4 regions of the Micromonospora sp. NPDC005291 genome follow, and region 3 is predicted to be linked to each of the others. Evidence: riboswitches for the same ligand, from Rfam matches in the RefSeq annotation. Region 3 holds a riboswitch; each other region holds the start of a gene.

Region 1 (6,622 bases), on a different contig from region 3:
CGCGCTGCTGCTCAGCACCGCTGCGGTGGGCGTCGTTCCGGCTGCTTCGGCCTTCTCGGCGGCGCCCGGCGGCGCCTGCGTGGAGCCGGCCGACAGCCACGCCAACGCCCGGGCGAAGCCCGGTGCCGCGGCCAAGCACGACCCGAACGAGCTGACCGCCACACAGGTCCGCCAGCGGGAAGCCGACCTGGCGGCGGCGCTGCGCGAGCGCGCCACCTTCCGCACGGGTGCCGGCGCGACGGCGCTGGCCACCGTCACCATCCCGGTCGTGGTGCACGTGATCCAGGAGAACAGCACCCGGGCCGGCGGCAACATCCCGGACTCGCTGATCACCTCACAGATCAGTGTGCTCAACCAGGCGTACGCAGGTGCCACCGGCGGCGCGGTCACCGCGTTCGCCTTCCGGCTCGACAAGATCAACCGGGTGACGAACCCGTCGTGGTACCCGATCGTGCAGGGCTCGTCGGCGGAGCGGTCGATGAAGTCCTCGCTGCGGGTGGGCGGCAAGAACACCCTCAACATCTACCTCGGTGAGCTGAGCAACGACCTGCTGGGCTGGGCAACCTTCCCGCAGCGGAACCTGAGCAGCATGGACGGCGTGGTCGCGCTGAGCGAGTCCCTGCCGGGCGGCACCGCGACCAACTACAACCAGGGCGACACCGGCACCCACGAGGTGGGGCACTGGCTGAACCTGTACCACACCTTCCAGGGTGGCTGCGGTGGCTCGGGTGACAGCGTCAGTGACACCCCGGCCGAGGCGTCGCCCGCGTACCAGTGCCCGACGGGGCGCAACACCTGCTCGGCGGCGGGGCTGGACCCGATCACCAACTTCATGGACTACACCTACGACTCGTGCATGTACCAGTTCACCCCGGGGCAGGCGACCCGCATGCTGACCGCGTGGAACGCGTACCGCGCGGCGTGAATCTTCCGCGTACACCCGGTGCCGGCTCCGTCGTGACGGAGCCGGCACCGTCGTCTCTGCCTCCGGACCCGGCCGTGGTCAGGCGGCCGTGTACTGGACGTCGCGGTTGAGACGGGTCGGGCGCGCCTGCGGTACGACGAGCGGCGCGGCCGCCGCCGACGGGGCGTGCGGGTCGAGCCAGACCCGAACGGCCGGCCGACCCGGCGCGAGACCCGGAATGCCCGCGGTGTGCTGCTCGCGGCGGGTCAGCATCGCCACGTCGACGGTGAACTCGAACAGCCGCCAGTCGACCTGCGGCTCCGCACGGGCGCCCTGCGCCAGCCGGGCCACCCGTGTCGGATCGGTCACCGGATGGGCCCGCCCCGCCACGTACGCCTCGTCGTCGCTCTCCTCCGGGGGGAACGAGTGCAGCGCGTAACGGCCGTCCCGTTCGAGGTCACGGCGCTTCGGAGAGTCGATGATGAAGCAGAAGAGGCCCTCGTCGGTGATGACCGGGGAGACCGGGTGGACCCGGGGTCCGCCGTCGGCGCGGACCGTGGCCAGATAGCCGAAGCCCGGCCCGTACTGCTGAAGGAGAACGCGGATCCCGTCGGCGAGTCGGGGCTCGTCGGCGGCGAATTCGGACCAGGAAGCCATGCGGACATTCTATCGAACAAATGTACGAAGAGCGACCTCGACACGCTGGTCACCGCCTACCTCGCTATGGTGGTCCGATGCTGCTCTCTGACCGCGACCTGGTCTCCGAGATCAAGGCCGGCACGCTGGGCCTGGAGCCGTTCGAGCCCACCCTGGTCCAACCGTCCAGCATCGACGTGAGACTCGACCGGCTGTTCCGGGTCTTCAACAACCACCTTTACACCCACATCGATCCGGCGATGCAGCAGGACGACCTGACATCGGCGGTCGAGGTGCCCGACGGCGAGCCGTTCGTGCTGCACCCGGGGGAGTTCGTGCTCGCCTCGACGCTGGAGGTCATCTCGCTGGGCGACCAGCTCGCCGGCCGGCTGGAAGGGAAGAGCTCACTGGGCCGGCTCGGGCTGCTCACGCACTCCACCGCCGGCTTCATCGACCCGGGTTTCTCCGGTCACGTGACGCTGGAGCTCTCCAATGTGGCGAACCTGCCGATCACCCTCTGGCCGGGCATGAAGATCGGCCAGCTCTGCATCTTCCGGCTCTCCTCGCCGGCCGAGCACCCGTACGGCTCGGCGGTCTACGGTTCGCGCTACCAGGGCCAACGTGGGCCGACGCCGAGCCGCGCCTGGCAGAGCTGGCGCGCCTGGCCCACCCGCTGATCCCTGTACGCACGACGAGGGCCCGCCGCGAACGGATCGCGACGGGCCCTCATTCGTGAGGAGTGGGTCAGCCTGGGCGGCCGTAGCTGTGGATCGGGCCGTCGTCGACCTTCTTCATCTTGACCGGTTGACCAGCCTGCGAGGCGTGCACCACCCAGCCACCGCCGACGTACATGCCCACGTGGTGGATGTCGCTGTAGTAGAAGACCAGGTCGCCGGGGCGCAGGTTGGCCTTGCTGACGTCCTTGGTGACGCGGCTCTGCGCGGCGGCGTTGTGCGGCAGCGACACGCCAGCCTTGGCCCAGGCGGCCAGCATCAGCCCGGAGCAGTCGTACGAGTTCGGGCCCTCGGCACCCCAGACGTAGGGCTTGCCGATCTGGGCGCAGGCGAACTTGACGGCCGTGCCCGCGGCGCCGCCGGGGTAGCTGCCAGGGCAGGGCGCCGGGCGCAGCGAACCGCCGCCACCGTTGCCATACACCTTGAGGCGCAGCTTCTGCAGCCGGTCGATCTCCTCGTTGATCTGCTTCTTCTTCGCCGCCAACTGCGCTTCGGTGCGGGTCAGCTGGGCCACCATCTCGTCCAGCGGCGCCTTCTGCTGGGCCAGCTCGTCGCGCAGGTCCGCGACCTGCCGCACGTCCTGCTGCTGGTTGTGCGCGAACCGGTCGAGCATCTCCAACTGGCCGACCACCTCGGTGGGTGACCGGCTGCCCAACATCGCGTTGACGGTGGAGACGTTCTCGCCCTTGTAGGCACGGACGGCGAGGGCGCTGACCTTGTCCATCGCCGCGTCGACCTCCCGCTCCAGCGGGGCGATCCGGGCGGCCAGCGCGTCGGCCTGCTTGCGCTTGGCAGCCAGGTCGGTTCGGGTGGCGTTGTGGCGTTCGATGATCGGTTCGAGCTTGTTCCAGTCGGCGTCGATCTGGCGCTCAATCTCGGCGACGGACGGGTCCGCGTGGGCCGCCGTGGCGCTGCCGGTCAGGACGACGGCGACGCCGGCCAGTGCGGCGAGGGCCGTGGTGAAGCGGGACCAGCGTGGGCGCGGCACGATCGACGTCGGGCCGGCTGACGCCGACCGCTCGGACGACGGCCGCGGGGCATGGAGTGCCACCGGGTTCCGTACTCCTTCTTCCTGACCGCCTACCGGGTTAGCTGACGGGTTCGGGCGGGAAGTTGGCGCCCTACCGCAATGGCTGCGGATTCACCCCGGGAAAACCTGGGTCCCCGGTTCGCTCGGAAGCGACTCGGCGGTGTCGGTCCGTTACCGCCCGGGCTGGGCGGACCTGCTATCGGGCCGACAAATGACCAGAGTAGAGACGGCTGTTACCGATCCGCAACCCGTGCGGCCGTGACACTCCGTACCGATCCGAAAGGTTCACCGACCGTGTGTGAAGATTTTTTTCCTAACACCTCGATACATGGAAAGGTATTGACGCAGACTCCCGGGCGGCGCGAAGGTGACCTCACCTTCACCCGCAACATCTAGGGGGTTCGATGCGCCATTCAACCCTGTCGACCGGCCGGCGCGCACTGCTCGCCGCCGCCGTGGTCGCAGCCGCGACCGCGGTTCCGCTACCCTCCGGCCCGGCCGCCGCCGCGCCCACCGCCGACCGCCAGCAGCAGTACGCCGCGGCGGCGACCGAGTACGGTGTGCCGACCGTCGTGCTGCTCGCCGTCTCCTATCTGGAGTCCCGCTGGGACAGCAACGCCGGCACACCGAGCACCAGCGGCGGCTACGGCCCGATGCACCTCACCGACGCCCGGCACGTGGCCGCCCTACCCGGGCGCGGCCACCACGACGCCGGCACCGAGGACCCACGCGGCGACGACTCCCGCTCCGCGAGACTGCTCGCCCCCCGACCGGCCGAGGATCCCGCGCCGCCCGCCGCCGCGTTGCAGACCATGGACGCCGCCGCCGCGCTGACCGGCGCCGCCCCCGAGGCACTGCGCACCGATGCGGGCGTCAACATCCGGGGCGGCGCCGCGCTGCTCGGGGCGTACCAGAGGGAGTTGGGCGCGCCGGTCGGTGCCGACACCGACCCGGCGGCCTGGTACGGCGCGGTGGCCCGCTACGCCGGCGCGGACAGCGCTGACGCCGCGGCGGCCTTCGCCGACGAGGTCTTCACCACCATTGGTGCCGGCGAAACCCGGGTGACCGACGACGGCCAGCGGATCACACTGCCGGCCCGCGCGGTGCAACCGCAGCGTTCCTGGTTGGACCGGCTGGGCCTGCGCCGCCTGGCTCGCCCGGACGGGCTGGAATGCCCCCGCACCATCTCCTGCGAGTGGATCCCGGCACCCTACGAGGCGTTCGGCGACGGCGACTACGGCAACCACGACCTCTCCGACCGGCCCGCGCGGCAGAAGATCGAGTACATCGTCATCCACGACACCGAGGCGAGCTGGGCGACCACCCTGCAGCTCGTCCAGGACCCGACGTACGTGAGCTGGCACTACTCGCTGCGCTCGGTCGACGGGCACGTCGCCCAGCACGTGAAGACCAAGGACGTCGGCTGGCATGCCGGCAACTGGTACGTGAACGCCAAGTCGATCGGCCTGGAACACGAGGGCTTCGCCGCGCAGGGCACCTGGTACACCGAGGCGATGTACCGGACCTCGGCGAAGCTGGTCCGGCACCTGGCACTGCGGCTGGGCATCCCACTGGACCGCCAGCACATCATCGGCCACGACAACGTGCCCGGCACCGTCGCCTCGACCGTGCGCGGGATGCACTGGGACCCGGGCCCGTACTGGGACTGGACGCACTACTTCAACCTGCTGCACGCCCCTCGGCTGGACACCGGCACCCCGGCCACCGGGCTGGTCCGGATCGACCCGGACTACGCCACCAACCAGCCGGCGTTCATCGGCTGCGTCACCGTCGGCGTGCCGTGCGCGCCACGCGGCTCCTCGGCCGTGGTGCTGCGCAGCGCGCCGTCCGCGGACGCCCCGCTGGTCAACGACATCGCGCTCCGCCCGGGCGGCACCCCGAACACGATGGAGGTGTCCGATCACGGCGCCCGGGCATCCGCCGGTCAGACGTACGCGCTCGCCGGCCGGCAGGGCGACTGGACGGCAATCTGGTATCTCGGTCAACGGGCCTGGTTTCACAACCCGGCGTCCGCGCCGACTGCCAGCTGGACCGTCGGCGTGGTGGCGACCCCGAAGCCCGGACGGGCCACCATCCCGGTGTACGGGCGGGCGTACCCGGAGCAGGCCGCCTACCCGGCCGGGGTGCCCTACCAGGCGATCTCACCACTCCAGTACACCCTGTCCGCCGGGCAGCGGTACGCCGTCGGCGCGGTCCTGGCCGGCGAGTACTACCGGGCCAGCACGTTCGACGGCTCCTCGCCGGGTGACTGGACGGTGATCCGCGGCCAGAACCGTTACGCGCAGATCCAGTTCGGCCACCGCATCATGTACGTCGACCTCGCAGACGTGCAGCTGCTGCCGTCACCGGTGGGCGCGCCCCGCTGAGACGCCACGCGCTCCACTGAGAACCACGACGGCCCCCGGTCGGTGACCGGGGGCCGTCGTCGTGCCTGTGGGGATCAGCCGGGTCTGCGGAACCCGGCGACCGGCATCGTGTTGATGCTGGACACCTGCACCGGTTTACCGGCCCGGGGGGCGTGCACCATCTGGCTGTTGCCCAGATACAGCCCGACATGACTCAGGCCGGCGAAGAAGAAGACCAGGTCACCGGGGCGGGCGTCGGCTCGCGAGATGGCCTTGCCCTCGTTCCACTGGTCACCGGTGTGGTGGGTGAGGCTGATCCCGGCGGCCTTGTAGGCGTACTGGGTCAGCCCCGAGCAGTCGAACGAGTTCGGGCCGGTGGCGCCCCAGACGTACGGCTTGCCGACCTTCCCGCAGGCGGTCCTGATCGCGGTACGGGCAGCCGCACTGACCACTCCGTTGATGGTCGGGCAGGCCGCGGTCACGACCGTGGTCTTGGGCATCGACGCCTCGAGCTGCTTGATCTCGGCGTCGATCTGCTTCTTCTTGGCCGCCAGGTCGTTCTGCTGCTTGGTCTGGGTGACGATCAGCGCGTCCAGCTTCTGCTTCTCGCCGTCGTACTTGGCCCGCACGGCCAGCACGCTCTCGACCTCTTTGCGCTCCTGCGAGGCCAGCCGGTCGAGGACGGTGAGCTGCTCGGTCAGCGTGTCTGGCTTGGCGCTGACCAGCAGTGCGCCGATGTCGTGCGACGGGCCCGAGATGTAGTAGCGGGAGGCGAGGTCGCCGACCCGGTTGAGCGCCAACTCGCTCTGCAGCGCAAGCGGCTCGATCTTCTTCTGCAGCTCCGTCGACTTCTTCCGGTTGACCTTCAGCTGCGCCCGAACCTTGTTGTACTGCTCGATGGTGGGCTCCAACTGCTCCCACTTCTTGTCGATCTGCGCTTCGATCTCGTCGA
Region 2 (7,824 bases), on a different contig from region 3:
CGGCGCGGTACGCACCGACGACCCGGGGCATGGCGAGCCGATGGTGGTCACCTCCACCGGGGCGACGGTCAAGGTGACGCCGTTCAAGGCGTACCCGGTGAAGGGCCGGGCGACCGGCGGCGTGCGCGCGCACCGCTTCCTCAAGGGTGAGACGGACGTGGCGGTCGCCTGGGTGGGTCCGCGCCCCGTCGGCGCGACCGGCACCGGCGACCCGGTAGAGCTGCCCACGGCGGACCCCCGCCGCGACGGCTCCGGCTTCGCCGTGATGCTCGGCCCAACGGTGGTAGGCCACCTGATCGAACGCGACTAACCGCCCCCACCGGGGACCGGTCCCGCCCGGCCGCCCTGGTTGATCATGAAGTTATTGCCGTGACACGCCGGTGTTTCCGGCAATAACTTCATGATCAAAAAGGGTGCTGGCGGGGGTGGGGATCAGGCGACGTTTATGGGGCGGAACTGGACGCTTACTCGGGGGCCTACCGGGCGGGTGGTTTTCGGGATGGCGTGTTCCCAGGTGCGTTGGCACGAGCCGCCCATCACGATCAGGTCGCCGTGGCCCACCGGGAAGCGCAGGCTGCCGCCGCCGCCACGTGGGCGCAGCAGCAGCGGTCGGGGTGCTCCGAAGGAGACGATCGCGACGATGGTGTCGGTGTGTGCTGACCGGCCGATGGTGTCGCCGTGCCAGGCGACGCTGTCCCGACCGGTTCGGTAGAGGCACATGCCCGCGGTGACGAAGGGCTCGCCCAGCTCGGGCGCGTAGTGCCGGGTCAGCTCCGCCCGTGCCGCGGTGAGGACGGGGTGGGGAAGTTGCCTCTCGCTGTCGTACCAACAGAGCAGGCGGGGCACGTCGACCTCGGTGTCGTACATGGTGCGCCGCTCGGCACGCCAGGGCACCTCGGTGAGCAGGGTGTCGAGGACGGCGTCGGAGCCGCGCACCCAGCCGGGGAGGTGGTCGACCCAGGCGCCCCGGCTGAGCTGGTGTCGCCGGATCTGGCCGGGCAGTGGCCCCAGGGTCGGCCCGGCGTCGGCCAGGTCGAGCATCGACGGCTGGTAGGCGGCCTGCGTCATGCGGCCACCCTAGCAGCCGTTTCGTACACCCGTGCTATGTCTGTGCCACGCGCATCCCTCAAGATCGTGCTCGATCCTGGATGTAGTGGCATCCCGCGCGATCGAGGGGACTATTTCCAGGATCGAGCGTGACCATGGCGGGCGCGGCGTCGCTCGCGTGCGACAGCGTCAGTCGCGTACGTCGGCGGGGCGTACGGCGTCGAACACCGCGTCCACGACCCGTGCCCTTCCCTGCCCGTCGACGGTGGACCAGGCTTGCGCGGCCAGCGTCGCGCCGCGAGCCGAGCAGCCCGTGCAGGGTGCGCGCCGCCGTCGCGCGGGCGGCTCGTCCGGCGACCCACCGGCGGTCAGCTCCGGCAGCCGCGTTGGCGGGGTGGAACGCGTCCGGTTCACCCGGGAGTGCCCCGGGTAGGGTGCCCCGGGTGCGGCCCCTGCTGGGCCGTCGCGGGCGTCGCCGTCGCGCCGTCCGACGTCGTACCGAGGAGGACACGCACGTGCTGGTGACGTTGCCGAGCGTCGGGATCCCAGCATGACGAGCGCCGCCGCGGCGACGGCTGCCCGGCCCACCCCCGCGTCGGCCCGGCTGCCCTCGCTGACCGGGCTGCGCTGGATCGCCGCGTTGCTGGTCTTCGGATTCCACGCGGGCACCATGCGGATCATCGCCGAGCCGGACTACAAGGCCGTGGTCGACGCGTTGTTCACCCTCGGCCTGTCCGGGGTGCAGTTCTTCTTCATCCTGAGCGGTTTCGTGCTGGTCTGGTCGGCCCGCGTAGGCGACTCCCGGCGCACCTTCTGGCGGCGACGGGTCGCCAAGATCTATCCGAATCACCTGGTGCTGTGGGGGGCGGCGCTGCTGGTCGCCTGGTGGTTCGCCGACCCGGTCCTGCCGGCGGTCGCGCTGGAGAACCTGCTGTTGTTGCAGGCCTGGGATCCCCGACCGGGCTGGTTCTACAGCATCAACACCGTGAGCTGGTCGCTCTCCTGCGAGTTCTTCTTCTACCTCTGCCTGCCGTTGGCGCTGCCGCTGCTGCGCCGGGCCCGGCCGAAGCTGCTCTGGGTGCTGATCGTCGCGCTACCTCTGCTGATCCTCGCGCTCTGGCCGGCCCAGCACCTGGTGCCGGAGGCGAGCCGCTGGTGGTTCACGCAGATCTTCCCGCCCGTACGGTCGCTGGAGTTCTGGATGGGCGCGGTGGCGGCCGAGCTGATGCGCCGTGGCCTCTGGCGCGGCCCGGGGCTGACCGCAGCCAGCGTGATCTTCCTGGCCACCTGGGTGGCAGCGGCAGAATGGATTCGCGCCGAGCTGTGGACCACGCTGCTCGCGGTGGCGTACCTGCTGGTGATCACTGCCGCCGCGGACGCGGACGTCCGAGGTAAGCGTTCCCCGTGGCGGTCCCGACCGGTGGTCTGGCTCGGCGAGGTCTCCTTCGCCTTCTACCTGGTGCACGTGCTGGTGATGACGAGCGTGCTGCGCTGGAGCGGTGACTGGGGGACCGGCTTCCAGGGCTGGCGTGGCCCCGTCGCGGTGCTCGGCTTCCTGCTGGTGAACCTGGTCCTCGCCGGGCTGCTGCACCGCTTCGTCGAGACCCCGATGATGCGCCGGCTCGCTCCACGCCGCCCGGCCCGCCAGGTGTCCGTCCCTCAGCAACGCACCGCCAGCATCGAAGTCAGCGGCCACGAAGACCGCACCGCCGATGGCGTCGGGACCCAGGCCCAGGCCGGCGAAGCCGCCGGCGGCGACGTCGAGCAGGCCAGCGGCCGATCGACGTACGTCGACTCGCGCTGAGGCGTCCGCACTGGTCAGCGCGGTCGGCGCGGCGTACGCCGACACGCCCGTGGTCGATGCGCCCGGGTCGGCGTGACGGTAGCGTGGGGGCGTGCTTCCGGTCGCGTTCACCTGTCCCCTGTGGTGGGTGGCGCGCTGGGCGACACGGGTGCTGACCAGCCTCGCCGTCGTCGCGGCCCTGGCGCTTGGCGCAGGCCCGGCCTCGGCCGCCACGCCAACCCTGAGCGCCGGGCCGAGTTCCGTGCCGACCCTGAGCGCCGTGCCAACGGCTGCGCAATCGGCCCAGGTGGCCCCTGAGGGAGCCGTCGAGACCTCCTTGCCGGCCTGGTCGGTCGACTCGCAACCGGCGCTGCCCGCCGGCCGGGGCACCGTCGCGGCGGCCGGCGTGCTGTCGGTGTGCGGGGCCGGGTCCGACCGGCTGCCCCTCGTCGACGGTCCGAGCGGCCGGGCGCCCCGGGCCCCACCAGGGCGCTGAGCCACCGGGACGAGCGTCCCGTCGCCGCGCCCTGTCGATCCACCCGCTCCGCACCCCGCCGATTCGTGGCCCACCGTGGCCCGGTGGCCGGTGGGGCTCCCACCGCATTGCTCTCTCCCCGAGGTGCCGACCATGGAGACCGTCGTCTTCTACCAGTTCGTGACCGAGGTGCCGCAGGCCGCCGCCATCTGGTCGGCCCTGTTCCTGCTGGCACTGGGCGTACTCATCGTGCTGGCCGCCCGCCCCGAGCGGGACCGGCCAACGGACGACCCGCTCCCGACCGCGCCCACCGCCCGGGAGTTGGCCGCGGCCGAGGCCGTCGACCTGCGCCGGTACGCCGAGGAGGTGGCCGTCGCCGCGGCCGGCGCGACCAGGACCGCACGGCGGCGCCGCGTGGCCTGGCTGACCGCTCAGGAGCAGATGGAGCGGGCCTGGGGCGGGTACGACGAGGCGGACACCGCCGCCCGTCGCTTCGCGGGTGCCGGGGCGCTGCCCACCCCGCATACCCCCCGCACCCCCGCCGAGTACGCCTCCCGGGAGCGCTACCTGCATCGCGCGGCGGCGGCGGCGCACTGGCGGGGCGACCTGACCATGGCGCAGTTCGGCGACGTGTTCGGGCATCGGCACGGGTGGGATCCCCGGCGGCACCCGGTCGAGCAGGAGGTGCTGCTGAGCCGGGCGATCCGGGACGCGAGGCTGGCCGACTACCAGGCCGCCGCCACCCGGGAGCGGGCCGCCTGGCGGGACGCGGAACTGGCCGCCGAGTCGGCCCGCACTCTCGCCGAGGAGGCGTACGCGGCAGCGGCCCGGCTGCGGCCGAACCCGGTACCCGCCCGCCGGGCGGCTACCCGGGCGTTCCGTCCCGCACTCGTGGCACGCTGGCGCCCGGCTCGCGCGGGTTGAGCCCGATCCGTTATGTGAGCCCGGTCATGTCAATGGCGAATCGGGCGTCGGGCACGATTGGCTCGATTTTTCCCATGATTGTGGCCGCATAATCGGCGGCCTGTCCGGTTGTCGCCCGCAGGCGTCGCCGTAACCGGTTGTCCCATCGAGTCACATCATCGGCAATACGCGCAGAAATTGTCGCGCCGATTGGAGTTTACGCAGGTGAACCCGGCTTGGCAGGGGAAGGGCCGGCCAGTACTGTCGTCCTGTCCGGTGCGGTAACCGTTCGCAAGAGGCGACGCCGCGCCGACCCGCTCAATCGTGATCTACGAACCGGGGACCCATCAGTAAGTCCGGGGTGAATCCGCGAGCCACGGCCCGCGGTAGGGCGATCTTCCCGCCCGAATCCGTCAGCTAACCCGGTAGGCGGTGTCGGAAGGAGTTCTATCCTCGTGCAGCACCTTTCCATCCCTCGGTTGTTCCCTCGCCTCCACGGCGCAGCGGTGCCCCCGCTCATTCGTCCAGTGACGGTGAGCTGACCCCCGGGTCACTGCCTTTCCCGCCCGGCCGCGCCGGGCGTTCCCCTGAGCGGTTCACCATCCGCGGACCACGGTCCGCGCGCTGGCGCCTGCCCGGATGCCGGTCCGGCCCCCGGTGTGCCGCTCTCCCCCCGATCCGTGGAGGACCCCGTGAAGCACACCCTGAAGCGTCAGCTCCGCCGCCTCGCCACCGAGCGCCCTTACCAGATCGTTGTCGCCTCCGCCGCGGCCCTCGCGATCGCCAGCACCACCGGCGCCCTGGTCACCAGCACCGACGACGCCCCGGCCAGCCAGCACACCGTGACCACGGTCGCCGAGATGCGCAGCGACACCGCTGCCTCCCGCAGCGAGGCGCGCGACGCGTCCTCCTCGGCCAGCACCGCACCGACCACCGCCGCCCCCGCGCCGGCCACCAGTGCCGCGTCGCCCGCAGCCAAGGCCAGCAGCAACCCGGACCTGACCCGTAAGCCGGAGCCGCCGAAGCCGCCCGCGACCAAGGTGCTCGACTACGACTACCAGGTGCAGAACACGTACTACAACTGCGGCCCGGCTGCCACCCGCAACGCTCTCAGCGCCGCCGGCATCAACCGCACCCAGGATGAGCTGGGCGCCGAGCTGGGCACCACCGAGATGGGCACCAACTCGGCCCTGGACACCACCCGGGTGCTCAACGCCGAGGTGAAGGGCTCCCCGTACCGGACCCGGATGTTCGCCGGCACGCCCAGCTCGGCCCAGATGGACCAGCTCCAGGCCGACGTGGTCAAGGCGATCACCGACGGTCGCGGTGTGGTGGCCAACGTCGTCGGCGACGCCACCGACACCAACGGCGGCTGGCACTCCTACGGCGGCGGGCACTACATCGCCGTGGTGGGTTACAAGGACAACGGCCGGACCGTGCGAATCGCCGACTCGGCCAACGCGGCCGACCCGTCGTACTGGATCACCACGATCGACCTGGCCAACTGGATCGCCAGCCGGGGCTACTCCGCCTGACCCAGGCACGTTGACCGCCGCGGGCGCCGTCCCCCACAAGGGGCCGGCGCCCGCGGCGTCTTCACCGAGCGGTCAGGCCTGCGCCGCATCGACGATCCTCGTACCTGGTCGCGAACCGTGGGAGACTGCGGCCGTGGTGGATGAATCAGGTGGCCGGGCAGGCCGTGGGCCGATCCTGTTGCTGCTGCACGGGATGGGGGCGACCGGAGACGTCTGGCTGCCGTGGGCGCCGTTGCTGGAGCAGCACTGGCCCGGGCGGTGGCTGGCACCGGACCTCGCCGGCCACGGCTGGTCGGCCCCGCTGCCGTCGTACACCTTTGCTGGTTTCGCCGGCCGGATCGCCCACGGCCTGGCCGCCGACGACCGGCTCGTCGTGCTCGGGCACTCGCTGGGCGGGGTGGTCGGCCTGGCGCTGGCCGCCCGCGCCACCGGGATACCGGTGGACGCGGTGGTCGGGCTCGGCATCAAGGCGCTCTGGTCGCCGGCCGAGCTGGCCCGCGCCGCGGAGCTCGCCGCGCGCCCGGTGAGCTGGTTCGCCAGCCGCACCGAGGCGGCCCGCCGCTACCTGCGCGTCTCCGGGTTGGTCGGCCTGGTCCCGCCGGATCATCCGGTGGTGGACGCCGGGTTGCGTCAGGTCGACGGCCGGTGGCGCCTCGCCATGGACCCGACAGCCTTCGGCGTCGGCGAGCCCGACCTGGCCCCGTTGCTGGCGGCGACCGACGTGCCGGTGGTGCTGGCGCGTGGCGAGCACGACCCGATGGTCACCGACCAGCAGCTCAAGGAGTACGGCGTACCGGTCGCCACGCTGCCCGGTCTCGGCCACAACGCGCACGTGGAGGACCGAGCGGCCGTTCTGGCGCTGGTGGACCCATACCGGTGATCGGTCACAACGGTGCGGACGCGCTCGGTGCCTTCCCGCTGTCGCCGTGATGCAGTTGGACGTGGGCGAGCTGGGTGAAGCGGATGCAGTGGCTGGTCAGTTGGCTCCGAGCATCCGGCGGACCCGGCCGGCGACGGCCTGCTTGACCCGCTCGCGCAGTGACTGCGCGTGGAGGGTCTTGACCTTTTTCTGGAGCGTCCGGTTCTCGTCCCGCAGCCACTGGATGCGCGTCAGCAACTCCTCGGGAGAGTAGGCGGAGACCGGCCGGACCGCAGGTGGGTAGACGGTCTGGCGGACCTGCTCGTCGAAGCGGGTAGCGCTGTCTCCGTCGGCGAACGAGAGGCCGAGGTCGTGCTTGGCGAGGAACGCGGTGATCCGCGTGAAGCGCTCCTTGTGGCCCTCGTTCAGGGCCGTGTAGTCGGCTTCCGCATAGAGCTGGGCAGCGTCGACGTCGGCCGGCACATCGCGCATCAAACGGTGCGGGATGTCGAAGTATCGGGCCAGCTCCAGGGTGCGCGAGTCGTGCGCCAGCAGATAGCCGGGGATGCCCGAGATCAACGCCGTGATGGTGCCGTGGATCCGGGTGCCGAAGGCGAAGTCGAACCCGGAGAGATACTCCATCCAGGGCCACGGGTCCATGAACATCCGCACCTTGTCCTCGACGAAGAGCGGGTGCGAGGTGTGAATCGGCATGTCGGCGGTCATGCCCCGCAGCTTCGGCGCGTCGCCGTAGAGCAGGGTACCGAGGGTGTAGAGGTCCTGTGCCACGTAGCGCAGGTTCGGGTAGCGCCGCTGGTGGTGCAGGACGAGCGGGGCCAACGCCTTGACGTACGGCGAGATGACGAACGCGAGCCGGTCGTCGATGCCCAGGGTCGCCTTCGTCTTCTCGATGCGCAGGCTGTCGCCGTGCAGGAACATCGACGGGCAGCCGATCTGCTCGACAGCGGAGAAACCCAGCTTGCGTAGGTAGTTCTCAGTGATCTCGCCGCGTACGCCGATGCTGTGCGAGCGGTCGAGCACCGCCCGGCAGAACGCGCTGACCGGCTCGTCGATCGGGCGGAGCTGCTCCAGGTTGCCGTCCACGTCGGTCTGCGCCCCGACCCCGAGTACCACCACCGGGATCTTCAGCCGTTCGATCAGCCGGGCCATCGTCGTCAGCCGGTGTGCGTAGTCATGGCGGAACGCGTTGGCCAGTGGTATC
Region 3 (7,824 bases):
GGTGATCTCACCGCGCAGGATGGCCTGGTGCAGCTGGCGAAGCTCGGTGCTCGGGTCCGCGCCGAGCGCGTCGGTCAACTGGTCCCGTAAGCGGGCGTAGTACGCCAGCGCCTGTGCGCTCCGCCCCGCGGCGGCCAGCGCGTGCAGTAGCGCGGCGGCGACCGGTTCGTCGAGCGGGTGCTCGTCGGCGAGCCGGGTCAACGGGTCGATCACGGCCGTCGGCTCACCCCGGCGCAGCAGGTTGCGGGCCCACTGCACGACGGTTTCGGTGTGCCGGCGGTGCCAGTCCTGCCGAACCCGGGCCGCCCATTCGCCGGGCAACCCGGCCAGCGGCTCGCCGCGCCACAGCGCCATGGCCCGGCGCAGCAGCTCCGACCGCTCCGGGTCGTCGTCGGCCAGCTCGACGGCCCGCTGCCGCAGTGCGTCGAAGTGCTGTCCGTCGACCGTCTCCGGCGGTAGGTCCAGCAGGTATCCGCCGGAGCGGCGGACCAGCGCGTCCGGCGCCCCGGCAGCGGTCAGCACCCGGCGGATCCGAGCGAGGTAGACGTGCAGGTTGTGCCGGACCCGGGGAGGCGGGGAGTCACCCCAGACCCGATCCACCAGGGATTCCGCGCGAACCGGCCGGCCCACGTCGACCGCCAGCGCGGCGAGGACGGCGCGTTGCCGGGCCGCTCCCGCGTCGATCAGTTGGCCGTTCGACCACACCTCGACTGGTCCGAGGATCCGAATCTCCATGAATCGCCGCTCGCCCCCGTGCCGCCGGTCGGCCAACCCCGCCGGCACAGCCGGATTGAGGTTCCGGCAGGAATCCGTCGACCTTCCGCGCAGATCATCGTAGGCACAGCGACATCTCTCAATCCGATGTCGGCAATTCGACTCACGGCCGACGCGGTCGTGACGAGACCTGGAGGTCACTCACGTGCGAAGCATTCGGCGAAGGCTCACGTCCGCCCTGGTTGCCACGGTTGCCCTGACCGCCGTGTTCGGCGCCGCCCCGAGCCCGGCCCAGGCTGCCAACTACGCCTGCCCCTCGAACCTGCTCTGCCTCTACGCCGGGATCAACTTCTCCGGTGACGTCTTCTACCTCGACGGGCCGTACAACGGCTGTAACGACGTGACGTTGCCCTCGTACTTCCGCAACAGGGCCCAGTCGATCAAGAACAACCGGCCGTCCGGCACCGTCTCCACCTTCTGGGACAACGCCAATGCCACCGGCCTGCTCGGCTACCAGCACGCCTACGGCTACCGGGCGAACCTGGCGTATGACTCGGCCGCGATTGGCGGCACCTGGAACACGCGCATCGAGGCCGTACGGGTGTGTTGAGGGCCGGAGTCTCCGGTGCGGGGGAGGGACCGGAGACGCCACGACGGCGCCGGTCGGAATCCAACGGGGGATTCCGGCCGGCGCCGTCGCGCGGGTCAGCCCGGGTAGTAGCAGACGTTCGGGATGACCGGGCCACCGTTGACCCCGAAGATCGCGAAGCCCATCCACGCCCGGGTCTGCGGGCCATACTCGCCGTCTTCGGCGATGTTCGCCCACTCCCAGGTCTGGTTGATCTGACGTTGCGCGGCCCGGACGGCATTCCGGGTGTTGGTGCCGTACTGGCCGTCGAGCCTCAGGGACTGGGAGTAGCAGTTGTTCAGCGCCTCCTGCAACACCTTGACCGCGCTGTTGGAGTGGCCGTACTCCAGGTAGCAGGTCTTGTTACCGTCCTGCCAGCCGATGGTGGGCACGTGCATGTCGGCACCGCCCGGGTAGCCACCGACGCGGAAGAAGGTCAGGCTGGTGCACGTGCTGGCCGCCTGCGCGGCGGTCGGCGCGAGCGCGGCGAGTCCGGCGCTGGCCAGCACGGTCAGCAGGATGGCGGCGGCGCTGCGGCGCCCGGTGCGGTTCTGGTGGATCGGCATGATCTCCTCCTGGGCGGGCTTGGCTGCTCGGGTCAACCCGGCATGCCCAGGAGCATCGCGACCGTCGATCTACCGTTTCTTGCTCGAACGTCAATTCGCCACCAGCGGTTCCAGCGGGGCGGTGACACCCACCCGCTCGTCTCGGCACGCACCACCGGGACCGACGTCTGATCGGAAACGGTCCATGATGGTGACTGCACAGACGTCGATCGCTCGCAACCGCTGCGCGACCCGCCCCGCGTGGCCCGGTGAAGAAGTTCACAGGGGGTGGGCGACCGTCACCGACCGTGCCTAACGTCGGTCGGGTTCGCCATTGCGGACACCACGGCCGGCAACGCCAAATCCTGCCCCCGGTCGTCGGAACCCAGTCACCGGGCAGGAGCGGGGGACCCAACGTTCCTCGGTGCATGTCACCTCGGGGTGAAGCCGCCACCGTGCGGCCGGGCTCCTCGGCCCGAACCCGACAGCTCACCTCGCCGGCGTGGAGGAAGCTCACATGACGTCTGTCTACACCCCCCGTCATCGACGGGTCACCACCCGCCGTCTCGCCGTCGGCACCCTGGCCGTCGGTGCGGTCACCGGCGCCGTCGCCCTCTTCGGGCCGGCCGCCCCAGCGCAGGCCGCGGTCAACTGGGACGCGATCGCCCAGTGCGAGTCCGGTGGCAACTGGAAGATCAACACCGGCAACGGTTACTACGGCGGATTGCAGTTCTCGCAGGGCACCTGGGCCGGTTACGGCGGCAAGAAGTACGCCGCCCGCGCTGACCTGGCCAGCCGCGGCGAGCAGATCGCCGTCGCCGAGAAGGTGCTCGACGGGCAGGGCATCGGCGCCTGGCCGACCTGCGGCAAGAAGGGCGGCTCCGCGACCAAGTCGACCGAGAAGCCGTCGACCAAGTCGACCGCGAAGCCGTCGACCAAGTCGACCGAGAAGCCGTCGACGAAGTCGACCGCGAAGCCCACCACGCCGCAGGAGCGGTCGTCGCGCGGCGAGCAGCCGGCGACCCGCAACCACGAGCGCACCGCGCCGACGGCGGGCGACCAGTACCTGGTCAAGCCGGGCGACACCCTGTCGGAGATCGCCGACACCCACCGGGTGGCCGGCGGCTGGCAGGCCCTGTACGAGCACAACCGGCCGCTGGTCGGCACCGACCCGGGTCTGATCTTCCCGGGCCAGCGGCTCAGCCTCTGACGGATGACACACGAACGCTCGGCCGGGTCACCGGCCGAGCGTTCCTGTGTGTGGCGCTGAGCAGCGCCGTGTGTTCGTGCCGGTGCACCCCGCCGTCACGCCGCCGAGGCGGACGCCTTCGATCCGCGATGCGACGCCACCGGGTCGGCATTGCGGGCCCATCGCTGGGCCGGTACCGCGCCCTCCCCGGGCCAGGCAGTGCCGACATCGTCACTGTCGCCGCCGTCCATGGGCATCTCGTCCGAGGCGGGCGTGCCGCGGGACACGCGCAGAGACTGCTCGGCGCCGGTGCGAGCCGTGCACGGCCAGGACTGCCCGGCGCACTGGAGGTTGCGGCACTGCCCCTCGTCGTCCGGCTCGTGGGCGCTCAGCACGTCGATCGCCAACTGCCAGAGCAGCGGGTCGGTCACGTCGTGCGGGCGCTCGGCGTGACGGCTCGGTCGGTTGCTGGTGTCGTCGGACATCGTGGGTCCCCCCTTGTCAGGCTGTACCCCACAAGGGTCACCCGTCAGCCGCTGGCTAAACCGCCGACCTGCTGTGATGTGTCTCCGGTCGCAGCTCGGCCCCCCGAACGCGGCACGCAGACCGGTCAATCCGGCAGCAGCGGCATCTCGACGCCCGGATCCCGGCCGAGCAGCACCGCACGGGTGAGCGCCGCCGATCCGAACCGGTCACGGACCGCGTCCACTGCGGCGTCCAACTCCGCACCCGGTTCGCGGTGGAACGGCAGCTCCGGCTGAACCGGGTTGTCGTCCAGATTGCCCACCGAAACACCGATCAGGGTGACACCACGACGATCGATCTCGGGCAGCGCGGCCCGCAGCAGCGCTCGCGCGGCGGTGAGCAGCGACGTCGTGTCGGCCGTCGCCTTGCCGATGGTGTGTGAGCGGGTCGCCCGGGTGTAGTCGCCGAAGCGCAGCCGCAGCACCACCGTGCGCCCGGACCGCCCGGCCGCCCGCATCCGCCGGCTGACCCGGTCGACCAGCCCGGCGAGGATGGCATCCAGCTCCGCCGGGGCATGCGGGCTACGGCTCAGCGCGTGCTGGGCGCCCATCGAGCCGCGCCGACGCCCCACCTGAACCGCCCGGGGGTCGCGATTGTGCGCCAGAGCGTGCAGGTGCCGACCGGCGCCCGCCCCGAGCATCGACACCAACGCGGCCTCGCCGAGTCGGGCCACCTCGCCGACCGTACGGATCCGTCGTTCCCGCAGCTTCGCGGCGGTGACCGGGCCGACGCCCCACAGCCGCTCCACGGGCAGCGGGTGCAGGAACGCCAACTCGGCGTCCGGCGCGACCACCAGCAGCCCGTCGGGCTTCGCCACCCCGCTGGCCACCTTCGCCAGGAACTTCGTGCGGGCCACGCCCACCGTGATCGGCAGTTGGACCCGTTCACTGACCTCCCGACGCAGCCGCTCGGCGATGTCGGCCGGTGACCCGACGAGCCGCCGCAGGCCGCCCACGTCCAGGAACGCCTCGTCGATGGAGAGCCCCTCGACCAGCGGGGTGGTCTGCCGGAAGATCTCGAAGACCGCGCGGCTCGCCGCCGTGTACGCCGACATCCGGGGTGGCACCACGATCGCGTCCGGACACAGCCGGCGCGCCTGCTGACCGCCCATCGCACTGCGTACGCCCCGCGCCTTCGCCTCGTAGCTGGCCGCGAGGACGACGCCCCCACCGACGATCACCGGCCGCCCGCGTAGGCGCGGGTCGTCGCGTTGCTCGACCGACGCGTAGAACGCGTCCAGGTCGGCGTGCAGGATGTTGGCCCCGGGCGACACGTACACATGTTCGCATGGCATCCCACCATTACGGCAGTGAGCTGGGCGAACGCCCGGTCAGTCGAGGCAGAACTCGTTGCCCTCGGGGTCGGCCATGATGAGGTGACCGGCGCCCAGTGGGGGAGCGGGCTCGTGACGACTGAGCCGGGCGGCGCCGTGCGAGACGAGCCGTTCGGCCTCCGCCTCCAGGGCCGCCATCCGCTCGTCACCCGTGAGCCCCGGAGCGGCTCGCACATCGATGTGCACGCGATTCTTCGCCTGCTTGTGCTCCGGCACCCGTTGGAAGAACAGCCGCGGCCTGGAGCCTTCGGGGTCGACCACCGCTGAGGCGTCGTTACGGTTCTCCGGTGGCACCCCCATCGCCTCCAGTGCCTGCTCCCACGACTCGAAGTCTCCGGGCGGGGCCTGCACCTGGTAGCCGAGCGCCTCAACCCAGAACGCCGCCAACGCGGCCGGGTCGGCGCAGTCGAATGTGATCTGCATGTCGCGGGCCATGTCAGCTCCCTCTTTCCTGATCTGGTCGGTCATGATCCCAGCCTCCCGCACCTAGCGGACAGGGTCGTTCCGCAATTCGTGCAACGATCGGCACGTGACCGTCGAGGCGACGACCGAACGGGTGCTGCGTCTGTTGGCGCTGTTGCAGCGTCGACCGTCCTGGACGGCCGCCGAGCTCGCCGCCGAGCTGCGGGTCACCGACCGCTGCGTGCGCCGCGACGTGCAGCGACTGCGGACGCTCGGCTACCCCGTGCACGCGACGGCGGGCGTCGGCGGCGGCTATCAACTCGGCGCGGGCACCCGGCTGCCGCCGTTGCTCCTCGACGACGAGGAGGCGATCGCGACGGCGGTCTCCCTGCGGCTCGCCTCGGGCGGCACGGTCGTCGGGGCGGGCGAGGCGGCGCTGCGGGCACTCGCGAAGCTCGATCAGGTGATGCCGTCGCGGCTGCGCGCCGAGGTGCGGGCCGTGCACGGCTCCACGGAGACCCTCATCGGACCGGTGGCCGAGATCGACGCGGAGCTGCTGGTGACACTCGCGCGGGCCTGTCGAGACGCGGTGCGGGTGCGGTTCACCTACGCCGGTCGCGACGGTGGGGAGCGCGACCGGACGGTCGAGCCGATTCGGATGGTCACGACCGGCCGCCGCTGGTATCTGATGGCCTGGGACGTCGACCGCGACGACTGGCGGACGTTCCGCCTGGACCGGATGCGGGCGGCGGTGCCGACGACCTGGCGTTTCCGGGCGCGCGAGCACCCGGACCCGGTCGCCTTCGTACAGCGGTCCGTGACCGAGGCGCCATACCGGTATCTCGCCCGGGTGCGGGTGCACGCCCCGGCCGACCGGGTACGGGCGTTGGTGCCGCCCCAGGTGGGGCGTGTCGAGGACGACCGCGACGGGTGGTGTGTGCTGGTCGTCGGCGGGGAGAGCCTGGACTGGATCGCCGCGCACGTCGCCCGCCTGAGTTACGAGGTGGAGGTGCTGGAGCCTCCGGAGCTGCGCGAGGCCGCCGGCCTGCTCGCCCGTCGCCTCGCGGCGATGGCTGGTGCCGCGTTGGAGCGCAACGTGTAGTGGCGCAGCGACACCGGGCTGCCGTCGGGGGCGGTCCAGGACGCCGTGCTGGTGCCGGTGCACCGCCATCCGGTGCGCTCGTAGAGGGCAGCGGCCGCGGCATCACTGGAGGCCACGTCGAGCACCAGGTCGGTCCCGCGCGCACTCGCCCACTGGCGGGCCCGGGCTAGCAGCGCGCTGCCCAGCGCCAATCCCCGGGCGGCCGGCGACACGAAGAGACGAGCCACCTCGGCCGTCGGCCGGGTGGGTGGCCCGTCCGCCGGGTCGGGCACCCGGTGCACCGCGACGTGCCCGACGATCGCCGCGTCCGCGTCGACGGCGACCCAGGCGCGCGCCGGGTGCGGCTCGCGTAACCAACGGTGCGGGTCGGCGGGCCAGTTCAGCGGGTACCGATCGACCCGGTGAACCTCCGCGAGCGCCGCGACGCAGCCGTCGAGGTCGGTGGCGCGGCGGCGGCGGATGCTTGCGGGGATCACAGCTCTTCGAAAGGGCGGGCGTAGCGGAACTCCCCGCGGATCGACTCCCGCCACGCGCTCATCGGGCGAGCCTGGAAGTATTGCGGGCCCCACGGCTGCGGCGGGGTGACGCCCAGCTCCACAGCCGGCCGGAACCCGAACCGCGGGTAGTAGTCGGGGTGCCCGAGCAGCACCACCAGCGGCTCGTCGTGAGCGTCGGCCGCGCCGAGCACCGCGTGCATCAACGCCGTGCCGACGCCGCGCCGCTGCCAGTCGGGCAGCACACCGAGCGGTCCCAGCCCGAGCGCCACCGGCTGGCCGGCCACCCGACCGCGGGTGGCCACCACGTGCCCCACCACCTGGTCGTCCAGGTCGGTCGCCACCAGGGAGTACGCGGGCAGCCAGCCCTCGTCGGCGCGCAGCGCGTCGATCAGGGTCGCCTCGACCGGTACACCATCGCCGTCGGCCTTGGCGAAGGCGGCGGAGTGCACCGCCCGGATGGCATCGGCATCGGCGGGCGTCTCGCGTCTGATCAGCATCGCGCCACCATAGAGTGCCCCCGGGCAGTGGCTCCACGCGTTTATCACGCGTCGACTGCCGATGACGCGGCGTCGGCGCGCCGTGGTCGCTTGATGCTCTCGATGACCCGTTCGAAGGCTTCGGTGCCGTGGCCGGCGTCGATCTGACGTTGCAGGAGGCGCTGGACCACGGCGACCACTTCGGTGCTGATGCCCTGGTCGGTGCTGGCGGCCACGATGCCGGCGAGGGCGGGGGCGGTGAACTCCAGACTCTGTGTCCCGTCGACGGTGTAGTCCCCGCCGTCGATGACCGCGGCGTGTTCCCTGAGCGAGTTGGTCATGGCGGTCAGCCACGGTGCGGCCCTGGCGGCGAACTCGCCCGCCGTGACGCCGGCCGGCGCAACCATGGCAGC
Region 4 (7,824 bases), on a different contig from region 3:
GCTCGCTGGCGGCGTACGCGAGCTGAGCACCCTCGGCGACCGGCAGCGGGCCGCGCGTGCGGCGGCTCGGGAGCGCCCGGCGGACTACCGGGATTACGCGCATGTGGTGGTGGATGAGGCCCAGGACGTCTCACCGATGCAGTGGCGGATGATCGGTCGACGTGGCCGCCTGGCCTCCTGGACGGTGGTGGGTGACCCCGCGCAGACCGCGTGGACCGGCCACCCCGACGAGCTGGACCGGGCCCGGGACCAGGCGCTGGGCCGGCGCAAGCGGCACGATTTCACGCTCACCACCAACTACCGCAACTCGGCGGAGATCTTCGCGGTGGCGGCGGCGGAGATCCGCCGGCTCTACCCTGACCTGCCGCTGCCGACCGCCGTCCGCTCCACCGGGGTCGATCCGGTCGAGCTGGTGGTGCCCGCGACGGGGTTGGAGACGGCGATCGTGGAGGCGGCCGCCGGCCTGCTGGCCGAGGTGGAGGGCACCGTCGGGGTGATCACGCCGGTCCCCCGCCGCGACGAGGTCGTCGGCTGGCTCGGCGCGCTCGACGCACCAAGGTTGCAGGTGGTGACCAGCCTTGAGGCCAAGGGCATGGAGTACGACGCGGTGGTGCTGGTCGCACCGAGCGAGATCCGGGCGGATCCGGGTGCCGGGGTGCGCACCCTGTACGTCGCGCTCTCCCGGGCCACTCAGCGACTCACCACCATCGACCCGACCGGCTGATCCGTGCTGGTGGCTGCCGGCGAGCGTCGCCGGCCGTACACTTGCATACATAGCGATGTGAGCATACATTTGACCGGGTCCTGACTGGCAGCGGAGGGTGTATCTCGTGGGCGCAGGTCATGACCACCATGGGTCGGTCGCCAATGCCGCACATCGGCACAGGGGTCGACTCTGGGCGGCGTTCGGCCTGCTCGCCACCCTGATGGTGGTCGAGGCGGTGGCCGCCCTGCACACCGGCTCGCTCGCCCTGCTCTCCGACGCCGGGCACATGTTCACCGACGTGCTCGGCATCGGGATGGCGCTCGCCGCGATCACCGCGACCCGGCGCGCCACCGGCGACCCGCAACGCACCTTCGGGCTCTACCGACTCGAGGTGCTCGCCGCGCTCGCCAACGCCGTCCTGCTCTCCGGCGTCGCGGTCTACGTGGTGATCGAGGCGATCCGCCGCTTCGGCGACCCCCACGAGGTCATCGCCGGCCCGATGCTCGCGGTGGCCGTGCTCGGCCTGCTCGCGAACATCGTCGCCTTCGCCCTGCTCCGTGTCGGCGCCCGGGAGAGCATCAACCTCCAGGGCGCCTACCTGGAGGTGCTCGGCGACCTGCTCGGCTCGCTCGGCGTGATCGGCGCGGCACTGCTCATCACCGCCACCGACTGGTGGTGGGCCGACCCACTGGTCGCGGTCGCCATCGGCGTGTTCATCCTGCCGCGCACCTGGCGGCTGGCCCGCGCCGCCGTCCGCATCCTGGTGCAGGCCGCCCCGGAACACCTCCAGGTGACCGCCGTGCACGACCGGTTGGCCGCAGTGCCCGGTGTGGTCGAGGTGCACGACCTGCACGTCTGGACGCTCACCTCAGGCATGGACGTGGCCTCCGCACACCTGACCATGGCACCCGGCGCGGAGGTCGGCGCGGTGCTCACCGCGGCGCGTACGGCCCTGCACGACGACTTCCGGATCGAGCACGCGACGTTGCAGATCGAGCCCAGCGCCGCCTCCGGGGCCTGCGGCCCGGTCGAGTGGTGACAGCCTTTTGGGAGCTTTCCTCGGCTTCGCCGGATATTGCCGTGACGACGTACGCACCGTCCGTCACATCGGCTGCAACTGCCCCACCGGCACCGGTAGGCTCGGTCCCGGCCTCCACCAGGCGGCGCCCTCCCGGCGCCGGTGATGGTCGCCGCCTAATCGCCCGAGTGGCGAACCGGGGAACCACGTTCCTGGGGTGCATCCGCGTCAGCGGTAGGGATCTTCCGTCCCGAACCCGTCAGCTAACCCGGTCGGCGGCTAACGGAAGGACATGCGCAGTGGCACCAGCACGACCACCCTCCGCCCGACTGGCGGCCCTGATCGTCGCGATGTTCGCCCTCAGCGTCGCGCTCCCGGCCGGCGCCGCCTCGGCCGCACCCCCGAGCGGCCTCCGGGCCGCCGCCGCACCCGACTCCGACGAAGAGGGCGGCACCCCGGCGCTGCGGGCCCAACTCGACGCGGCCAGCAAGGGCTACCTGGACGCGAAGCGCGCCCTGGACACCTCCGTGCAGCGGCAGCAGCAGCTCGCCACCCAACTGAAGACCACCGAGGCCGAGCTCGACCAGCGCAGCGGCAAGGTTGGCGAGATCGCCGGGGTGGCGTATCGCACCGGCCGGCTCGGCGCGATGTCGGCGCTGCTCAACAGCAACACCCCCGAGGGCTTCATGGATCGGGCCGCCGCACTGGACGCGGTGGCCGCCAACGAGGACCGGGTGCTGCGCGACCTGCTCGCCACCAAGGACCAGGCCAACCGCACCCGGGTCGCCCTGGACGGCGAGATCATTGAACAGCGCAAGCAGGTCGCGGTGATGGCCAAGCGCAAGGAGCAGGCCGAACGGGCCCTGACCGTGGCCACCACGCCCAAGCCGCGGACCACTGTGGACACCGGCTCCAACCGGGGCACCTCCGCCGCCAACGCGACGGCCGCACCGCGCAACTCCGACGGCTCCTGGCCGTCGGAGTCGTGCAGCGTCAACGACCCCACCCCGGCCAGCGGCTGCATCACCCCGCGCACCCTGCACGCGCTGAATCAGGCCAAGGCCGCTGGCTTCACCCGGTACGTCTCCTGCCACCGCCCCAGCGGCTCCGGTGAACACCCGAAGGGCCGGGCCTGCGACTTCGCCGCGCAGAAGGGTGGCTTCGGCAGCGACGCCACCGGCGGCGACAAGACCTACGGCAACAACCTGGCCGCGTACTTCATCCGCAACGCCGATCGGCTCGCCGTGCTGTACGTGATCTGGTACAGGCAGATCTGGCTGCCCAGCAGCGGGTGGAAGTCGTACAGCGGGGCGGGTGGCGACCCGTCCAGCGACCACACCAACCACGTGCACCTGTCGGTCTACTGACCGATCCGTGGTCGGTGCCTCCCACACACGGGGGCACCGACCACGGCTACGTCACAGGGCGTACCCCTGATGTCGCCGGCCGTCGGACGACCCGGTCAGCGTCGGCGGGCAGCATCGCGGTATGCGACGGATCCCACCCATCGCCCGCAAGGGGCTGCTCACCCTGCACCTGGTCACCTCGCTCGGCTGGCTCGGCGCCGACCTGGTGCTGCTCACCCTCGGCATCGCCGTGCAGCGTGGCGCCGACCCGGCCGTGATGTATCCGGTCGCGGCACTGGTCGGCACCGTGCTGTTCGCGCCGCTGAGCGTGCTGGTCTGGCTGATCGGCGTCACCAGCGCGCTGCTCACCCCGTGGGGTCTGCTGCGCTACCGCTGGGTGCTGGTCAAGCTGGTGCTCACCACGGTGATGGTCGGGCTGGTGCTCTTCCTGCTCACCCCGAATCTGCGGCACGCCGGTGCGGTGGGCGCCACCCTGCCCGCGCGGGATCGCGCCGACCTGGTGATCGCACCCGCGGTGTCGACCAGCCTGATGATCATCGCGACGGTGCTGTCCACCTACAAGCCGTGGGGCCGGCGGCGCGGGACGCGACCCATCCTGGCGAGTCGTGATCGCGCTGCAACCAGGATGTAGTGGCCTCCAGGCTGCCCGAAGGCCACTACATCCACGATCAAGCACGATCATGGTGCGGGGTGCGGGGTGCGGGGTGCGGGGTGCGGGGTGCGGGGTGCGGGGTGCGGGGTGCGGGGTGCGGGGTGCGCGGGGTGCGGGCGGGTCAGGCGGGCGGTGGGGGGTCGCCTGCGCGGTCGAGGGCCGCGCCGAGCCGGGTGGCCAGGGCGAGGTGAGCGACCCGGGCCTGGCGGAACGCGTACCGGAACAGCAGCGTCGGCGCGCTCAGGGTGATCTCGACGTCGATCCGGACCAGGCCGTCCGGCTCGGCGCGCAGCCGGGTGTGGTTGCGTACCGTGGTGGCCGGCCACTGGCGGGCCACCGTGACGATCTCGTCGTCCTCGCTGATCAGCACGTCCGCGTGGTAGGTGGTCCGGAAGTGCAGCGGCCCGGCCGCCAGGCGGTCGTTGATCGTGTAGCTGGCCCGTGCGCCGGGTCGGGGCGACAGTCGGCGGACCCGGACGATCAGCGGGTGCAGCTCACCCTGCCGGGTCAGGTCGCTGAGAAACGCCGCCGCCTCGGCTGGCGAGCAGCGGGCCTGGACGGTGTAGCTGAAGGTATCGCTGCTGAGCACGCCGTCTCCCGCCATCGCTGGTCGCACGATCGTCCCGTACCGATGTCTGGCTGGCAACGCCCGACGGCCGCCAACGCCTGGACGAACCCGGGGTGATGCGATGCCGTGGCACCACCTGTCCCATTAGGGTCGGTTAGTGAAGAATCACCGGACGGTGCTGAGGGCGGACATCATGAACGGCGACGGCCGGTGAGTGGGCACGTGATGGTCTTCGCGCCCACTCCGCAGCTGACGGTGACCGTGGACCAGCCGAACGACCACCCCGAGCTGCACCTGCACCCCGGCGGCCAGGGCGTCTGGCAGGCCCGGATGGTGATGTCGCTCGGTGTGGACGTGGTGCTCTGCGCCGCCCTCGGCGGGGAGATCGGGCAGGTGTTGGAGCCGCTGCTGGTCAGCGAGGGCGTGGACCTCAAGGTGGTGGTCCGCGACTCCGGTAGCGGCGGGTACGTGCACGACCGCCGGGACGGCTCCCGGCAGGAGATCGCCGACGTCCCCGGGCAGCCGCTGAGCTGGCACGAGCTCGACGAGCTGTACAACCTGGCCCTCGGCGAGGGCCTACGGGCCGCGGTGTGCGTGCTCAGTGGGCCGAACGAGCCGTGGCTCGTCCCGGCCGACCTGTACCGGCGCTTCGCCGCCGACCTCGGCGCCAACGGCGGCCGGGTGGTGGTCGACCTCTCCGGCGATCACCTCGGCTCGGTCCTGGAGAGCGGTGTGTTCTTCCTCAAGGTGAGCCACGAGGAGCTGATCCGCGACGGCCGCGCCCGCAGCGACGACAGCCTGGAGCTGACCCGGGCCATGTACGAACTGCATGCCGCCGGCGCCGAGACGGTGGTGGTGAGCCGGGCCGACCAGCCGGCGCTGGCGCTCATCGACGGCGAGCTGTTCGAGGTCGAGATGCCCCGGTTGGAGGCCGCCGACCCGCGCGGAGCGGGCGACTCCATGACCGCCGGGGTGGCGGCCGTCCTGGCCAACGGCGGGGACATCCGGACCGCCATCCGGACCGGCGCCGCCGCCGGCGCGCTGAACGTGACACGGCACGGCCTGGGCACCGGGCGGTTGGACTCGATCACCGGCCTGGTGGACCGGGTCCGGCTGGTGCCGGCGGACAGCCGACCGCAGGAGCGGACCACCCCCGACGAACTGGCCGACCGGGTGGTCGAGCGATGACGTTGCGCGTGCTGATCACCAACGACGACGGGATCGCCGCACCGGGCATCCAGGCACTGGCCTGGGCGGCCGCGCAGCGCGGCCTGGATGTGGTGGTCGCCGCGCCGTTGGAGGAGGCGAGCGGCACCAGCGCCGCGATGAGCGCCGTGGAGCGGGACGGACGGGTCGTGGTGAACGACCACCCGCTGCCGGACCTGGCGGGCGTACCGGCGTACGGGGTCGGTGGCTCCCCCGGCTTCATCACGCTGATCGCCCTGCACGGCGCGTTCGGCCCTCCACCGTCGGTGGTGCTCTCCGGTGTCAACCGTGGCGCCAACGCCGGCCGGGCCGTGCTGCACTCCGGGACGGTGGGCGCCGCGTTCACGGCCGCCACGAACGGCTGCCGGGCGATGGCGGTCTCCCTCGACGTGCTCTCCGCCGGCGAGGCGACGGCTGCGAGCGGTGGCGCCGCGGTGGACGCCGCCGCCCGGGTACGCGACTCCGAACGGCACTGGAGCACCGCCGCGCGGGTCGCCCTGGACCTGCTCCCCCGGTTGACCTCCGCGCCGATGGAGAGCGTGCTCAACGTAAACGCCCCGGACCTGCCGCACGGGCGGCTGCGTGGGGTCCGCCGGGGCACACTGGCCAGCTTCGGGCAGGTGCAGATGACGGTGGCCGAATCCGGCCACGGCTTCGTCCGTACCTCGCTGGAGGAGCCGGGGCAGGCCGCGCAGCCCGGCACGGACGTGGCGTTGCTGGCCGCCGGGTACGCCTCGGTGACGGCCATCCGAGCGGTCACCGAAGCGACCGACATCGACCTGACCGGTTTGGACGAGCAGCCCTGACGGGGATGCCCGGTGCGCTCAGGCGCCGGGGAGAACCTCGGGAGTGGCGGCGGCGCCGGCGAAGTAGGGCTCCGGGGCGCCGAACAGACCGAGCAGGCCGGTCACCCAGAGCTGCCGGTGCACGAACCGGCTCGGCTCGGTGACCAGCAGCTTGACGCCGCTGACCTCGGCCGTCTGGAAGCCGGCGACCATGGCGCTGATGCCGACGGAGTCGATGAAGGTGACCAGCCTCATGTTCAGCTCGATGCGGAGTGGGCGGCCCTTGGCCAGCACCTCCGCGATCGCCTCGCGCACCTCGTACGCTGTGTCGACGTCGATCTCGCCCCGCGGGGCGATCTCGACGACACCACCGGACAGAACCGACTTCACGATCGACAGGCTCACGCGAGCACCTCCACCCGCCCGTCCCCCGGGCGCCTCATCAGTACGCGGGCCGCGACCGAGAGTATTCCTCCGACAGCCTCGGTCGCCACCCCTCGGGATGAGCAATTCGCGGATCCGGACCGACAAAGCGGCCCATATCCGGACTTTTCAGTATCTGATTACTCAACACTGTTCGTTATCTGACCATCGACGATCGGTCCTCACCGACGCGCCGCCGGACCAGGGTAGCGGTCCGGACCCCGCGCGCCGGACAACCGGCCCACGACGTCCGGCTGCCCCGCGTGCCACCGGCGTGTCGTTCACGACCCCCGGCCCGATCCGTGCCCACGGTTGCCGACGCCACCTAGCATCGGCCGGGACACCCACCGTGACGGAGAGGACCTTCGATGATCAAGCGACTTGCCGGGTTGGCCGGCGTCGGCGTTCTGCTCGCCCTCGTACTGGCCTGCGGTTTCGGTGGTGGAGGCGATGACGACGACGATGACGACGACTTCGCCCGGGGCGTCGCCGTGGTGGTGGCGCGTTGAGCTATCGGTGATCCGCAGCGGTCGGGTTTGCGCCCGGCCGACGCGGGGCACTGCGGGGTTAGGTGAACCGTGACGCGCTGGGAAGACGCCGAAGTCCGAAGTGGCCGGCGGCTTCGGCACCTGAGGAGGTAACCACGATGTTCGGAACCAATCTGCTGGACCGCCGCGGCAAGTCGGAGCGAATCGCGGGCCAGGCGTGGGAAAACCTCGCCTCGGCCGTCAGCTCCGCCGGAGACAGTGTGCGGGACACCGCCCGCTCGGCCCGTCGCAACAGCAACGGCCTGGCCGACGGGGCGGGTGACCTGGTGGGCTCCGCCGCCGAAGAGGCGCGACGCCGGGCCTCACGGGCCTTCGACGCGCTCGCCGGCCGCCAGCCGGCACTGCCCTGGACGCTGCTGATCGGCGCCGCGCTCGTCGGCGCAGCGGTCGGCTGGGCCGTCGGCTCCGCCGCGCGGGCCGCCGGCAGCCGGGACGACCACGCCGTCGACGACGTGGAGTTCGTCGACGTCGACCGCCCCAACTCCCCCGCAGTCTGAACAACAGCGCCACCACGGGGCCCCGCTCGACCCAGGTCGAGCGGGGCCCCGTCG

The links. A riboswitch is a leader RNA that binds a small molecule or an ion and turns the genes downstream of it on or off. The one in region 3 is predicted to bind cyclic di-AMP.
Region 1: it holds a riboswitch for cyclic di-AMP, as region 3 does, so the genes downstream of both, ABZT18_RS25725 (NlpC/P60 family protein) here and ABZT18_RS28105 (transglycosylase family protein) in region 3, are expected to answer to the same signal.
Region 2: it holds a riboswitch for cyclic di-AMP, as region 3 does, so the genes downstream of both, ABZT18_RS09400 (C39 family peptidase) here and ABZT18_RS28105 (transglycosylase family protein) in region 3, are expected to answer to the same signal.
Region 4: it holds a riboswitch for cyclic di-AMP, as region 3 does, so the genes downstream of both, ABZT18_RS27555 (hypothetical protein) here and ABZT18_RS28105 (transglycosylase family protein) in region 3, are expected to answer to the same signal.

What each region holds. Positions count from the first base shown of each region.
Region 1 is NZ_JBEXGR010000023.1:6,229-12,850, forward strand. Features, by position in the region: gene ABZT18_RS25710 (zinc metalloprotease) at 1-925, shown strand, start outside; gene ABZT18_RS25715 (pyridoxamine 5'-phosphate oxidase family protein) at 1,004-1,561, opposite strand; gene dcd (dCTP deaminase) at 1,639-2,217, shown strand; gene ABZT18_RS25725 (NlpC/P60 family protein) at 2,285-3,325, opposite strand; cyclic di-AMP (ydaO/yuaA leader) riboswitch at 3,338-3,474, opposite strand; gene ABZT18_RS25730 (peptidoglycan recognition family protein) at 3,709-5,691, shown strand; gene ABZT18_RS25735 (NlpC/P60 family protein) at 5,766-6,622, opposite strand, start outside.
Region 2 is NZ_JBEXGR010000005.1:143,613-151,436, forward strand. Features, by position in the region: gene ABZT18_RS09370 (DNA topoisomerase IV subunit A) at 1-310, shown strand, start outside; gene ABZT18_RS09375 (alpha-ketoglutarate-dependent dioxygenase AlkB) at 433-1,068, opposite strand; gene ABZT18_RS09380 (hypothetical protein) at 1,237-1,461, opposite strand; gene ABZT18_RS09385 (acyltransferase) at 1,598-2,851, shown strand; gene ABZT18_RS09390 (hypothetical protein) at 2,943-3,326, shown strand; gene ABZT18_RS09395 (hypothetical protein) at 3,459-4,229, shown strand; cyclic di-AMP (ydaO/yuaA leader) riboswitch at 4,514-4,655, shown strand; gene ABZT18_RS09400 (C39 family peptidase) at 4,889-5,743, shown strand; gene ABZT18_RS09405 (alpha/beta hydrolase) at 5,877-6,623, shown strand; gene ABZT18_RS09410 (polysaccharide pyruvyl transferase family protein) at 6,720-7,824, opposite strand, start outside.
Region 3 is NZ_JBEXGR010000028.1:26,193-34,016, forward strand. Features, by position in the region: gene ABZT18_RS28090 (BTAD domain-containing putative transcriptional regulator) at 1-735, opposite strand, end outside; gene ABZT18_RS28095 (peptidase inhibitor family I36 protein) at 920-1,324, shown strand; gene ABZT18_RS28100 (peptidoglycan-binding domain-containing protein) at 1,420-1,908, opposite strand; cyclic di-AMP (ydaO/yuaA leader) riboswitch at 2,234-2,405, shown strand; gene ABZT18_RS28105 (transglycosylase family protein) at 2,405-3,097, shown strand; gene ABZT18_RS28110 (hypothetical protein) at 3,193-3,561, opposite strand; gene dinB (DNA polymerase IV) at 3,687-4,874, opposite strand; gene ABZT18_RS28120 (VOC family protein) at 4,932-5,369, opposite strand; gene ABZT18_RS28125 (YafY family protein) at 5,464-6,438, shown strand; gene ABZT18_RS28130 (GNAT family N-acetyltransferase) at 6,333-6,914, opposite strand; gene ABZT18_RS28135 (N-acetyltransferase) at 6,911-7,432, opposite strand; gene ABZT18_RS28140 (NAD(P)-binding domain-containing protein) at 7,477-7,824, opposite strand, start outside.
Region 4 is NZ_JBEXGR010000026.1:76,975-84,798, forward strand. Features, by position in the region: gene ABZT18_RS27545 (AAA family ATPase) at 1-724, shown strand, start outside; gene ABZT18_RS27550 (cation diffusion facilitator family transporter) at 831-1,745, shown strand; cyclic di-AMP (ydaO/yuaA leader) riboswitch at 1,888-2,018, shown strand; gene ABZT18_RS27555 (hypothetical protein) at 2,075-3,091, shown strand; gene ABZT18_RS27560 (hypothetical protein) at 3,213-3,722, shown strand; gene ABZT18_RS27565 (SRPBCC family protein) at 3,865-4,332, opposite strand; gene ABZT18_RS27570 (PfkB family carbohydrate kinase) at 4,522-5,499, shown strand; gene ABZT18_RS27575 (5'/3'-nucleotidase SurE) at 5,496-6,323, shown strand; gene ABZT18_RS27580 (STAS domain-containing protein) at 6,342-6,707, opposite strand; gene ABZT18_RS27585 (hypothetical protein) at 7,094-7,234, shown strand; gene ABZT18_RS27590 (hypothetical protein) at 7,372-7,770, shown strand.